Lentisphaera araneosa HTCC2155: one gene and its partner. Each later gene encodes a partner of the first gene's protein in a complex. Links are inferred from orthologs where the notes say so. Each region holds a gene or a part of one and is shown on either strand. Other genes may lie near its edges.

Evidence for each region. Proteins that work in one complex are often made in the same cells at the same time.
Region 2: the proteins of secY (region 1) and secA are in contact, whole or in part, in a crystal structure (PDB 3DIN), measured with the Thermotoga maritima proteins. The link is inferred for Lentisphaera araneosa HTCC2155 from one-to-one orthologs. Residues at the interface, in WP_004081795.1 of Thermotoga maritima: Glu108, Gly109, Glu110, Glu111, Ala236, Glu237, Arg238, Arg239, Ile240, Thr241, Ile242, Gln243, Tyr244, Ala245, Arg246, Arg247, Val248, Thr249, Gly250, Arg251, Arg252, Val253, Tyr254, Gly256, Ala257, Ser258, Thr259, Tyr260, Leu261, Pro262; in WP_004082002.1 of Thermotoga maritima: Glu261, Ala262, Arg263, Lys300, Ala301, Arg302, Thr303, Ile304, Ile305, Leu323, Tyr324, Asp325, Pro326, Val329, Ser330, Tyr333, Ile336, Lys340, Phe345, Val349, Glu363, Phe364, Tyr374, Ser375, Gly376, Gly377, Glu393, Ile395, Thr482, Ser483.

Annotation. Positions count from the first base shown.
Region 1 is NZ_ABCK01000023.1:71,790-77,917, reverse strand. What follows is about bases 3,257-6,128. They hold secY (preprotein translocase subunit SecY), read right to left. Parts: upstream 5,438-6,128; coding sequence 4,076-5,437; downstream 3,257-4,075. Other genes in these bases: rpsE (30S ribosomal protein S5), read right to left, coding at 5,900-6,128; rplO (50S ribosomal protein L15), read right to left, coding at 5,454-5,900. In the rest of the region: LNTAR_RS26100 (PVC-type heme-binding CxxCH protein), read left to right, coding at 1-2,819. UniProt on the Escherichia coli protein: The central subunit of the protein translocation channel SecYEG. Consists of two halves formed by TMs 1-5 and 6-10.
Region 2 is NZ_ABCK01000043.1:19,926-24,400, forward strand. What follows is about bases 1-3,615. They hold secA (preprotein translocase subunit SecA), read right to left. Parts: upstream 3,240-3,615; coding sequence 201-3,239; downstream 1-200. Other genes in these bases: LNTAR_RS23550 (hypothetical protein), read right to left, coding at 3,309-3,615. Outside these bases: more of LNTAR_RS23550, read right to left, coding at 3,616-3,737. UniProt on the Escherichia coli protein: Required for protein export, interacts with the SecYEG preprotein conducting channel.

The sequences.
Region 1 (6,128 bases):
AGGCTCAGGCCGGCTGGAAAGCTCCACAATTAGGAAAAACTGCTGAAGGTAAGGATTATCTTATTAATGGCAAAAAAATCACTAACGTCATTGGCACGCATGCCGCCAGTTCCATAGAATACAAAATCCCTGCGGGCTACGATACTTTTAAGGCCACAGGCAAACCCTGTAGCGGCTCAAAAAACCAAGCAAGCTTAACTTTTGGTATCACCCCTACTTTCATCGATCCAAAATCAATTGCTCCTGCTGTAACAGAAACTACCATTCCCGTAGATAAATTTGACGTTTACGAAGAACTGGAAGCCACCGTCTGGGCCACCTCACCCATGTTCTATAATCCGACTAATATGGATATTGATCACAAAGGTCGTATCTGGGTCGCAGAAGGTGTAAACTACCGAAATTTCCGTAAACCAAACATCACAGTCAAGCATCCAGAGGGCGACCGCATCATGGTACTTGAAGACACAAATAATGATGGCAAGGCGGATAAGAGTCACGTTTTCGTTCAGGATAAAGAACTCGTTGCCCCCCTCGGCATTTCAGTTATTGGGAACAGAGTGATAGTCGCTCAGCCACCTTCATTGATTATGTATATTGACGTCGATGGCGATGCCAAGTTCAACCCCGCAGTTGATAAGAAAGAAATTCTGCTAACCGGCTTCAGCGGCTTGGATCATGACCATAGCTTACACTCAGTGACTTTTGGTCCAGATGGCGAATACTACTTTAATCAGGGTAATGCCGGTTTTAGTGAAGTGACAGACAAAGACGGTTTTACTGTTCGCGCAGGTAGTTCCTACACGGGTGGTTCACCACATAACACCTCTAATAAACAGGGCGAAGTTAGTGATGATGGCCATATCTATGTGGGTGGCTTTGCCGCACGAGTTAAACCCGATGGCACGGGCTTAACTGTCATCGGTCATAACTTCCGTAATAGCTATGAACAAACAGTGACCAGTTTTGGTGATGTTTTCCAAAATGATAACGACGATCCCCCTGCCTGCCGCACAACCTGGCTTATGGAATACGGCAACACCGGCTTTTCTTCGGCTGATGGCACTCGTAAGTGGAAATTAGATCAGCGCCCGGGCCAAAGCGTTCCTGTGGCTGAATGGCGCCAGGAAGATCCAGGCACCATCCCTGCCGGTGATGTTTACGGTGGCGGCGCACCAACGGGAATTACCTACTACGAAAACGGTGCTCTCGGCAAGAAATATGAAGGCATGCTTTTATCAGCTGAGTCCGTTAAGCGTGTCATATATGGTTATTTCCCAAAAACGGAAGGAGCCGGTTTCGAGCTCAAGCGTTTTAATTTCTTCAATTCTAAAACGGGAGGCATCAGCAACTGGTTCCGCCCTTCAGATGTGACAGTGGGCTCTGATGGCGCCATCTACGTTGCCGACTGGTTTGACCCAGGTGTGGGCGGCCACGCCATGCGCGATGCCTCAGGTAGCGGTACAATCTATAGAATTGCTCCCAAGGGCTTCAAACCCGTTAACCCGAAAATTGATACCTCAACAATCGAAGGCGCTATTGCCGCGCTTAAGAGCCCTAATATCAATGTGCGTTCCATGGGCTTTATCAAGCTCAAGGAAGAAGGATCCAAATCTATTCCTGCGCTGAAATCTATGCTTAAGGAAGACAACAAGTACTTCCGCGCTCGAGCTATTTGGCTCCTGTCTCAAATTGGTGGCTCTGGCTTAAATGCCGTTGAAGCTTTACTCAAGCACGACGATGCTCAAACTCGCATTGTAGCTTACCGTGCTCTACGCAGACAAAACCATAAGTTCTGGGAGATCTCTGCGGAACTCGCAAGCGATCCCGCCATGGCCGTTCGTCGAGAAGTTGCCCTTGCCATGCGCAATCATAGCTTTGAAAAGACTCACAAAATACTTTTAGAAATTGCTCGTGGCTTTGACGGCAAAGATCGCTGGTACTTAGAAGCACTTGGTACCGCTTGCGCCAAGAAAGAAACAGAAATGTATGATTACCTTCATACTAACCTGCTTCCAGGTAGTGCTCTCTCCTGGTCACCCGCCTTTGCAAAAATTGCCTGGCGCCTGCATCAGCCTGCCGCCCTAAGCGACTTCCGCAAAAGAGCCTTAGCAGAAGAACTCAGCTTTGAGGAGCGCAAAGAAAACCTCGTTGCTATTGCCTTTGTCGATACCAAGCAAGCAGCCGAACTCATGCTCGCGATTGCTAACCAAGGTCCTGCAGATACAAAGGAGCTCGCTACTTGGTGGGTTAATAATAAGAACCGTTCGACTTGGAAAAATTATAATTTAACTGCCAAGCTCACAGCAAAAGTAGAAAAGAAAAAGACTCTCGATCTCTCCAAGCACCTTACAAAGAGCAATGGTAAGCTACCTTCAATCAAGGAGCTACTAAAACTCAAAGGTACCGCCAAGAAAGGCGAGGCTATCTTCCACGGCAAAGCTATATGCTTCAGCTGTCACAAAGTTGGCAAGCGCGGTATGGATGTGGGTCCTAACCTCACTGATATTGGCGGTAAATTTGGTAAGGACTACTTACTGGATTCACTCATCAATCCATCCAGTGCCATTTCCTTTGGATATGAAACAGCGAACATCACCACCAAAGCTGGCAAAGAATACAAGGGATACTTCATTGATTCTGACTCTGACCCTCTCGTCATTCGAGATTTAGCTGGGAATCGCACTAATCTGGCCAAAAAAGACATCGCCAAGAAAGAGATGATGAAAACATCCATCATGCCCTCAGTGAAGAACCTCAACTTGAATGCGCAGGAAATTGCCGATCTCACTGAATATCTTTCTACACTGAAAAAATAAACTTCGTCCAATAAGTTTATAAAGCTCACTTATTTTTAAGTGAGCTTTTTTGTGCCCACAAAAAAAGCTTCTTCACCTTATTCTAATTGAATAGGGCCAAGTTCAAGACGGTTGATAATATAGAACTGTACGCCCTCTTCGAGGACGATCTTCTTATTTATAGAGTTCCCCCGGTTCATTGCATTCACCTAGGGCTAATAGTATTCTCCCCCTCCGAAGAAGGACAGCTACTAAAAGAAATCTCGATTCTCCACAATAAGGCGCATGATGATTCGCATACGAGAAGGACGCTGTCCCTCTCGAGCTCTCCCTGCAAGGATTTGCCAATCCTTGCTCAGGCAACTTGGGGGCTTTGCCCAACGTTATGGATAATCATGAAAAAAATAAAATAAGTATCTTTCACAAAATCACCTAAAGATTCAAAAAAAAGCCCATGTCTTGCGACATGGGCTTCATGATTCCTGTAAAAGACGAACAAATCAAGTTCACGGTGTCTCGCCTTTTTCATACTCCTCGGAAAGTGTATCTACTCTGAATACGAAGTCAAAAGAAGTAATCTGTCGTCACTTTGTAAGTTTTTTAAACTTTTTTTATATAATAAACAAAAAAAATCACAAATCCGAAGATTTGTGATTAAAGTTTGGTGGGCGATGAGGGACTTGAACCCCCGACCTACTGGGTGTAAACCAGTCGCTCTAGCCAGCTGAGCTAATCGCCCGATAAATCGGTTTCAGGTTTCCCCGAATGGCTTTGCGATATTCGCAAGAAAAAATGTGGTGGGCGATGAGGGACTTGAACCCCCGACCTACTGGGTGTAAACCAGTCGCTCTAGCCAGCTGAGCTAATCGCCCGATAAATCGGTTTCAGGTTTCCCTGAATGGCTTTGCGGTTTCCGCAAGAAAAATGTGGTGGGCGATGAGGGACTTGAACCCCCGACCTACTGGGTGTAAACCAGTCGCTCTAGCCAGCTGAGCTAATCGCCCGATAAATCGGTTTCAGGTTTCCCTGAATGGCTTTGCGGTTTCCGCAAGAAAAATGTGGTGGGCGATGAGGGACTTGAACCCCCGACCTACTGGGTGTAAACCAGTCGCTCTAGCCAGCTGAGCTAATCGCCCGAAAAATCGGTTTCAGGTTTCCCTGAATGGCTTTGCGGTTTCCGCAAGAAAAAATGTGGTGGGCGATGAGGGACTTGAACCCCCGACCTACTGGGTGTAAACCAGTCGCTCTAGCCAGCTGAGCTAATCGCCCGGAAAATATTAGCCTTTACGGCTTCTCAATCTTCCGCCGGTAATGAAACCGTCGTAGTTGTTCTGAACTAACTGAACTTCGATTTGTTGCATGGTTTGAAGTACTACACCAACCATAATCAACAGGCTTGTTCCGCCAAAGAACTGTGTAATGATAAAGTCAGTAGAACCAGACCCCATGGCGTTCATGAGAACGTATGGAAGAAGCGCCAATATAACAAGGAAAATTGCTCCTGCAACTGTAATTCTAGTCATTGTATCATTTAAAAAAGTAGAAGTTGGCTCACCGGGTCTGTGACCTGGAACAAATGCACCTGAACGGTTTAAATCGTCGGCAATTTGAATAGGATTGAACTGTGTAGCAACCCAGAAGAAAGTGAAAACTAAGATCATAACACCCTGAATAATGAGGTATGAAGTACTACCAAAATCGAAGTAAGGCGCCACAGTTCGTGCAAAGTCACCACCAATTTTGTTGATAATCATTGGCGGGAACATCATAAGTGCTGATGCGAAGATAATCGGCATTACACCTGCGTGGTTAACCTTGAGTGGAAGGTAGGATGTTTTCTCGATCATCGCATTTCTGCTAGAAGCATCACGAGCATATTTGAGTGGGATCTTACGCATACCCTGAACGAGAGCTACGGTTGCGGCTGTTACGATAAAGAGGATACCAACGACGACGAGAATTTGAACGAGGTTCCACTCACCTTCTTGGTATTTTGAATAAACAGCTGCGAATGCCTGAGGCATTGAAGAAAGAACGTTAATAGTAATGATAATTGAAGCACCATTACCTAAACCTTTATCAGTAATTTGCTCACCTAACCACATAATGAGGATAGCTGATGCTGTAACAATAATGGTTGTTTGAATCACAAAAGCAGAACCTTTGTTGATGACGAGATCCTCAAAACCAGGAACACCTAAAAGTTTTGAGGGCGTATGCATGGCCACAGCCATCATAGCACTTTGTACCGCACAGATGACGATAGTCATGTAGCGCGTGTATTGGTTGAGCTTCTGACGTCCATGTGATCCGTCTTTTTGGAGTTTCTCCAAATTCGGGAACACAGGAGTCATGAGCTGCATGATAATCGATGCCGTAATATACGGCATGATACCTAGTACACCAATGGCAAGCTTCTGTAATGCTCCACCTGAAAATACGTTGGCCATACCAACTAGTTTGTTGGCACTCTCGGATTGATTTTTAACGTAGTCCATTAAATCGGCGAGTACATTAAGATCAATTCCTGGGATAGGTACATTTTTAAGTACACGTACTAAAACGATGACCCAAACCGTATACAATAACTTCTTACGAAGATCTTGTACTTTTAACATATTTTGAAAAGCTGAAAGCATTACAGAATCCTATTGACTAAACGACTTCTACAGTACCGCCAGCAGCGGCAATCTTGTCAGAAGCAGTTTTTGAAAATTTATTAGCTTTAACAGTTAAAGCTTTAGAAATTTCACCATTGGCGAGAACTTTTAAACCAGCACCAACTACGGCAGCGATGAGCTTTTTCTCTACGAGAGATTCGCCATCTACTGTGTCGCCAGCATTGAAATGTTCTTCAAGGTTTGAAAGGTTGACAATTGTCCACTGTTTGTGATTACGCGCTTTGAAACCACGGTTATGTGGTAAACGACGGAAAAGTGGAATCTGACCACCCTCAAAGTAAGGACGAATCGTGCTACCAGAGCGTGATTTTTGACCTTTCTCACCACGACCACCAGTGCGACCAGTACCAGAACCGTCACCGCGACAAATGCGCTTACGGCCTTTAGCTGTTGCCTGCTTGTTGAATGTGTTGAGCTTCATTATGCGTTCTCCTTCTTGAGGCCACGCTTAGTGAGGATCTCGTCACGACTTTCAAGCTGTTGAATAGCTTTCATAGTTGCGTGAACAACATTCATTGCGTTGTTTGAACCGAGTGATTTTGCAAGTACATCTCTGTAACCAGCAAGCTCAAGTACAGCACGCATACCGCCACCAGCGATAAGACCTGTACCCTCAGAAGCAGGGCGAATAACAACTTTTGCACCAGAG
Region 2 (4,475 bases), on another replicon or contig:
GCTAGCGAAGAAAAAATCATTCTCCATGGTGGAGTCATTAGTAAAGAGACTTTTTCATTTCCTGGAGGTCAACGCTTCCATTTCAAAGATCCCAATGGTAATGAATATGCGGTGTGGAGCGAAGTCTAATTAACTTAGTCAAATAAGCACAAAAAAAGCGGTGAATCAATCACCGCTTTTTTTAGTTTTGGGCTAAGGGATTAGCCGTGGCAAACTTTATATTTTTTGCCAGAACCGCAAGGGCAAGGATCATTGGGGCGAACTTTTGGAGATTCGCGTTCAATAGGCTTGCGTACTGGTGGAGCTTCAATAATTTCTTCTTGTGGAGGCTGGGCTTCCATCTGCATCATATCGTCGATTGATACGGATTCTGTGTCCATGCCCTGCTGTTGAAGTAATTTGAGCTGCTGAATAAGATTTTCGAATTCCACGTCCTGTGCAGATTGCTCAGTCATTGGAATATTGTGAAGCATTTCCTCGATTGATTCGAGAGATACGGCGGTACGGAACATATTCGAAAGAATCTGCTGAGAGATATTATCTTCGAGTTCAGCAAAGAGCTGGAAAGCTTGTTGCTTGTATTCGATGAGTGGATCTTTTTGTGCGATACCCGCAAACTGAACATTTTGACGCAGGCTATCCATTGCGCGCAAATGTTTAATCCAGAGTTCATCGAGGGCACTGAGCATAACGTTACGCTCAAGATACTGAATTTGCTCTGGATCCGTATTGCTTTCTTTCTCTTCGTAAGCACTCACAACACGCTTGATAATGGCATCAGCTAAAGGAGCGATTTCCATCGGCTGTTCAAAGTTAAAACTCGTTAGATCAAAGTCGAGTGGGAAAGTTGTCCCTAACCACTGCTCGAGTTTTTCTTGCTCAACGCGGTAAGCACCACGACGGCCCGTTGATAAAACTTCTACTTGGTCTTCCACAGTATTATTGAGGATGTCGTAGAGGCGGACTTTAGGATCATCTGAGACGAGGATATCTTTACGGAACTCATAAATGATTTCACGTTGCTTATTCATCACGTCATCGTATTCGAGTGTACGTTTACGGATCATGAAGTTCTGATTCTCAACTTTTTTCTGCGCGTTTTCGATCATCATTGTTGCCATGCGACCTTCGATACTCTCATCTTCATCCATGCCCATTTTCATACGGTCAAGAATACCGGTCATACGGTCGGCAAAGAGACGTAGGAGGTCATCTTCAAAACTCACATAGAAAACACTTGAACCGGGATCGCCCTGACGTGAACAACGACCACGTAACTGACGGTCAATACGACGCGAATCGTGACGCGTCGCCCCGAGTACGTGCAAGCCACCCAATTTAATGACTTCTTCACTGAGCTTAATATCTGTACCACGACCCGCCATGTTAGTTGCAATTGTAATGGCGCCTGACTGACCTGCGTTGGTAATAATTTCGGCTTCTTCTTGGTGACGACGAGCATTGAGGACGCGGTGAGGGATCTTTTCCATGCGCAAGAAGCGGCTGAGGATCTCTGAAACTTCTACAGTAGGTGTACCAATGAGTATGGGACGACCAGCTGCGTTAACTTCTTTCACTTCATTGATGATCGCTTTGTACTTACCTTTCATGGTGACAAAAACACGATCATCCACATCTTTACGGATGCAAGGACGGTTAGTTGGTACTTCCATTACGTCGAGACCGTAGATATCTTTAAATTCTTTCGCTTCCGTTACCGCCGTACCCGTCATACCACCGAGTTTGTCGTAGAGGCGGAAGTAGTTCTGAATTGTAATCGTCGCCATCGTTTGCGTTTCACGTTCGATACGAACGTTTTCTTTAGCTTCTAGGGCTTGGTGTAAACCTTCAGAGAAACGACGTCCTGCCATAGCACGACCCGTGTTCTCGTCTACGATTACAACGCGCTCTTCACCATTGTCATCTGGTGCAACGATGTAGTGAATATCTTTGATGTAGAGGCAGTAAGCTTTGAGAAGCTGAGAGATATTGTGCATCTCTTCAATTTTCTGTTCATACTCATCTTGTGCTTCGCGCTTTTTCTCGATTTTTTCAGTGTCGTCATAAGCTTCGTTTGAGTCAATTCCCTGCATGAGCTCAAGAATATCGGGAATAACGTAAGCATCAGGATCATTTGGCGACATGTAGCTACGTCCCTGATCCGAGAGATCTGCATCATTTTGACGTTCGTTGATAACGAAGAAGAGCTCGTTTTTAACTCCTTGAAGCACAGATTTATTGGCATCTGAGTTAATAAAGAGTTCTTTCTTTTCAACGGCCCGACGCACATCAGGATCTTCGAGGATACGAATAACTTGGTTATTACGAGGCATACCCATACGCACTTTACAGATATCGAAGATGGCTTCGTCGAATTCATCTGAATCTTTGATTGCCGTTTTAAGTTTTTCTCGTGCCTCAGTAATAAGCTTATTACAAAGATCAAGCTGTTTCTTGTAGACACGATTGACGTGGGGGTTGAACTTATCGAACTGGTGAGTTGATTGAGCAACTGGACCTGAGATAATGAGTGGCGTTCTGGCTTCGTCGATAAGGATAGAGTCAATTTCATCGATAATAACAAAGAAGTGATCGCGCTGAACGAGTTCTTCTTTGCTCATAGCCATACCCATATCACGGAGGTAGTCAAAACCGAATTCAGAGTTGGTACCATAAGTGATATCGCATTCGTATTGCTCGCGTCGAAGTTGTGGAGGCATCATGCTTTGAACACAACCCACTGTGAGGCCAAGGTAACGGAAAATAGCTCCGATCCATTCCGAGTCACGTTTTGCAAGGTAATCGTTTGTGGTCACCAACTGACAGTTCTTGCCGGAGAGCGCGTTGAGATAAAGTGGCAAACTTGCTGTGAGAGTTTTACCCTCACCCGTCATCATTTCCGAGATACCACCATCGTGAATCACCATACCGCCGACGAGCTGAACGTCGAAGGGAACCATGTTCCAAATTTCAGTCTTGTCCATGTAAGTCACTTCCTGACCACAAAGACGACGACAAGTATTTTTAACTGTGGCAAAGGCTTCGATTTTGAGGTCTTCGAGTGTTTCGCCTTTTGCTAAACGATCGCGGAACTCTTGTGTTTTCGCTTTGAGCTGATCTTCGCTTAAGCTCTGGTATTCTTTTTCTTTTGCGTTAATCGCATCCACTGTAGGTTGCATGCGTTTAACAAAACGTTCGTTTGACGAACCAAAAAATTTCTTTAATAAGGGGGCAATCATTTTAAATCCTGATTGTAATGATGTGAATAAAAAAGGGAGGGGTTGAGCCTAAGCTCTAAAAAGTACTAACTAAGCACAAAGAGTGCTTGATTGGGCTTCCTCATCATCGTATAGGACTAATTGAATTGATTGAACTAATTCAACACTTCGAGCAGTGATTTGAGGAGCTTGGTAATGATCCCAAGAAAGTGGAACTAAGGCAACAAGATTTTTTTGTGCCTCTTGAACGTCTGAGTAAAAAGCTTCTTTCTTGGATGCTTTTTCAAGGATATTGAAACGTAGACCATTGAGTGTCGATGATTTATCTTTGGTGACTAAAACAGCGGTAAGACGACGTCCTTTGAGCTGTTTTTCAATGCGTAAAACTCCTTCTTTTTGCAAGCGATACGAGGTCTTTGGGCTGAGCTGAAGCTCACCGTGGACGAAATCGGCTTCCATATCATTCATCGCATTAACTGCGAGAACGACGAAGAGTAAAACTTTAAGATTTTTTGGCATTGAGGTCTTTGTAAATTATTGATCGCTCAAGATAGATAAGTTCACTTGGAAATCAATCCTTTCCCTCGCTTTATTACATGAGTTTTCACAAGAAAAGCCACTGCAAGGACAGTGGCTTCTCTCTCATAAAAAAATCTCTTTGAAAACTAAGGCTTATTTAGCTTCAGTCTCCATTTTTTTCTTGTGGTGCTGACGCTTGTGAGCCCATTTCTTTTTCATCTGTTCACGCATGGCTTTTAATGAATCAGGTGAAATGCGCATGGTCATCTCGAGAACGCCATCGATGACTTTCGTTTTCATGTCGTCAGGGCTCATTTTCATCTGTGGTTTAGCCATGGCGAAGCCCATCATCATTTTGACGAAACTTTCAACTCCCTTTAAGTCTTCTTCTTGACCCATAGAGAGCTTTGTTTCGATAAGAAAATCCTCATCATAAGTTACTTTACCAAAAAAGCCTTCATAAGTCTTCATCATGGGGTGAGCCATTTCGACTTGGCCTTTCGGTTGGTGAACTGCGAAAGCAAGTGTATCGCTATTGTTACTGAGCTGATCTATAAAAAAGCTGTCTGACACGAGTGACTCAGAAGAACTTAGTGCTAGAGCCTTTTTCACGGTTTCATATTCACCCGCGAGCCACTGAGTTGGCGATACTTGGGCGTAAGTGTATTTACGTTGCTTGAATGCCACAATAAAGACCAGCTTATCACCTATTGATGATTTTTCGAAATTCATCTTATT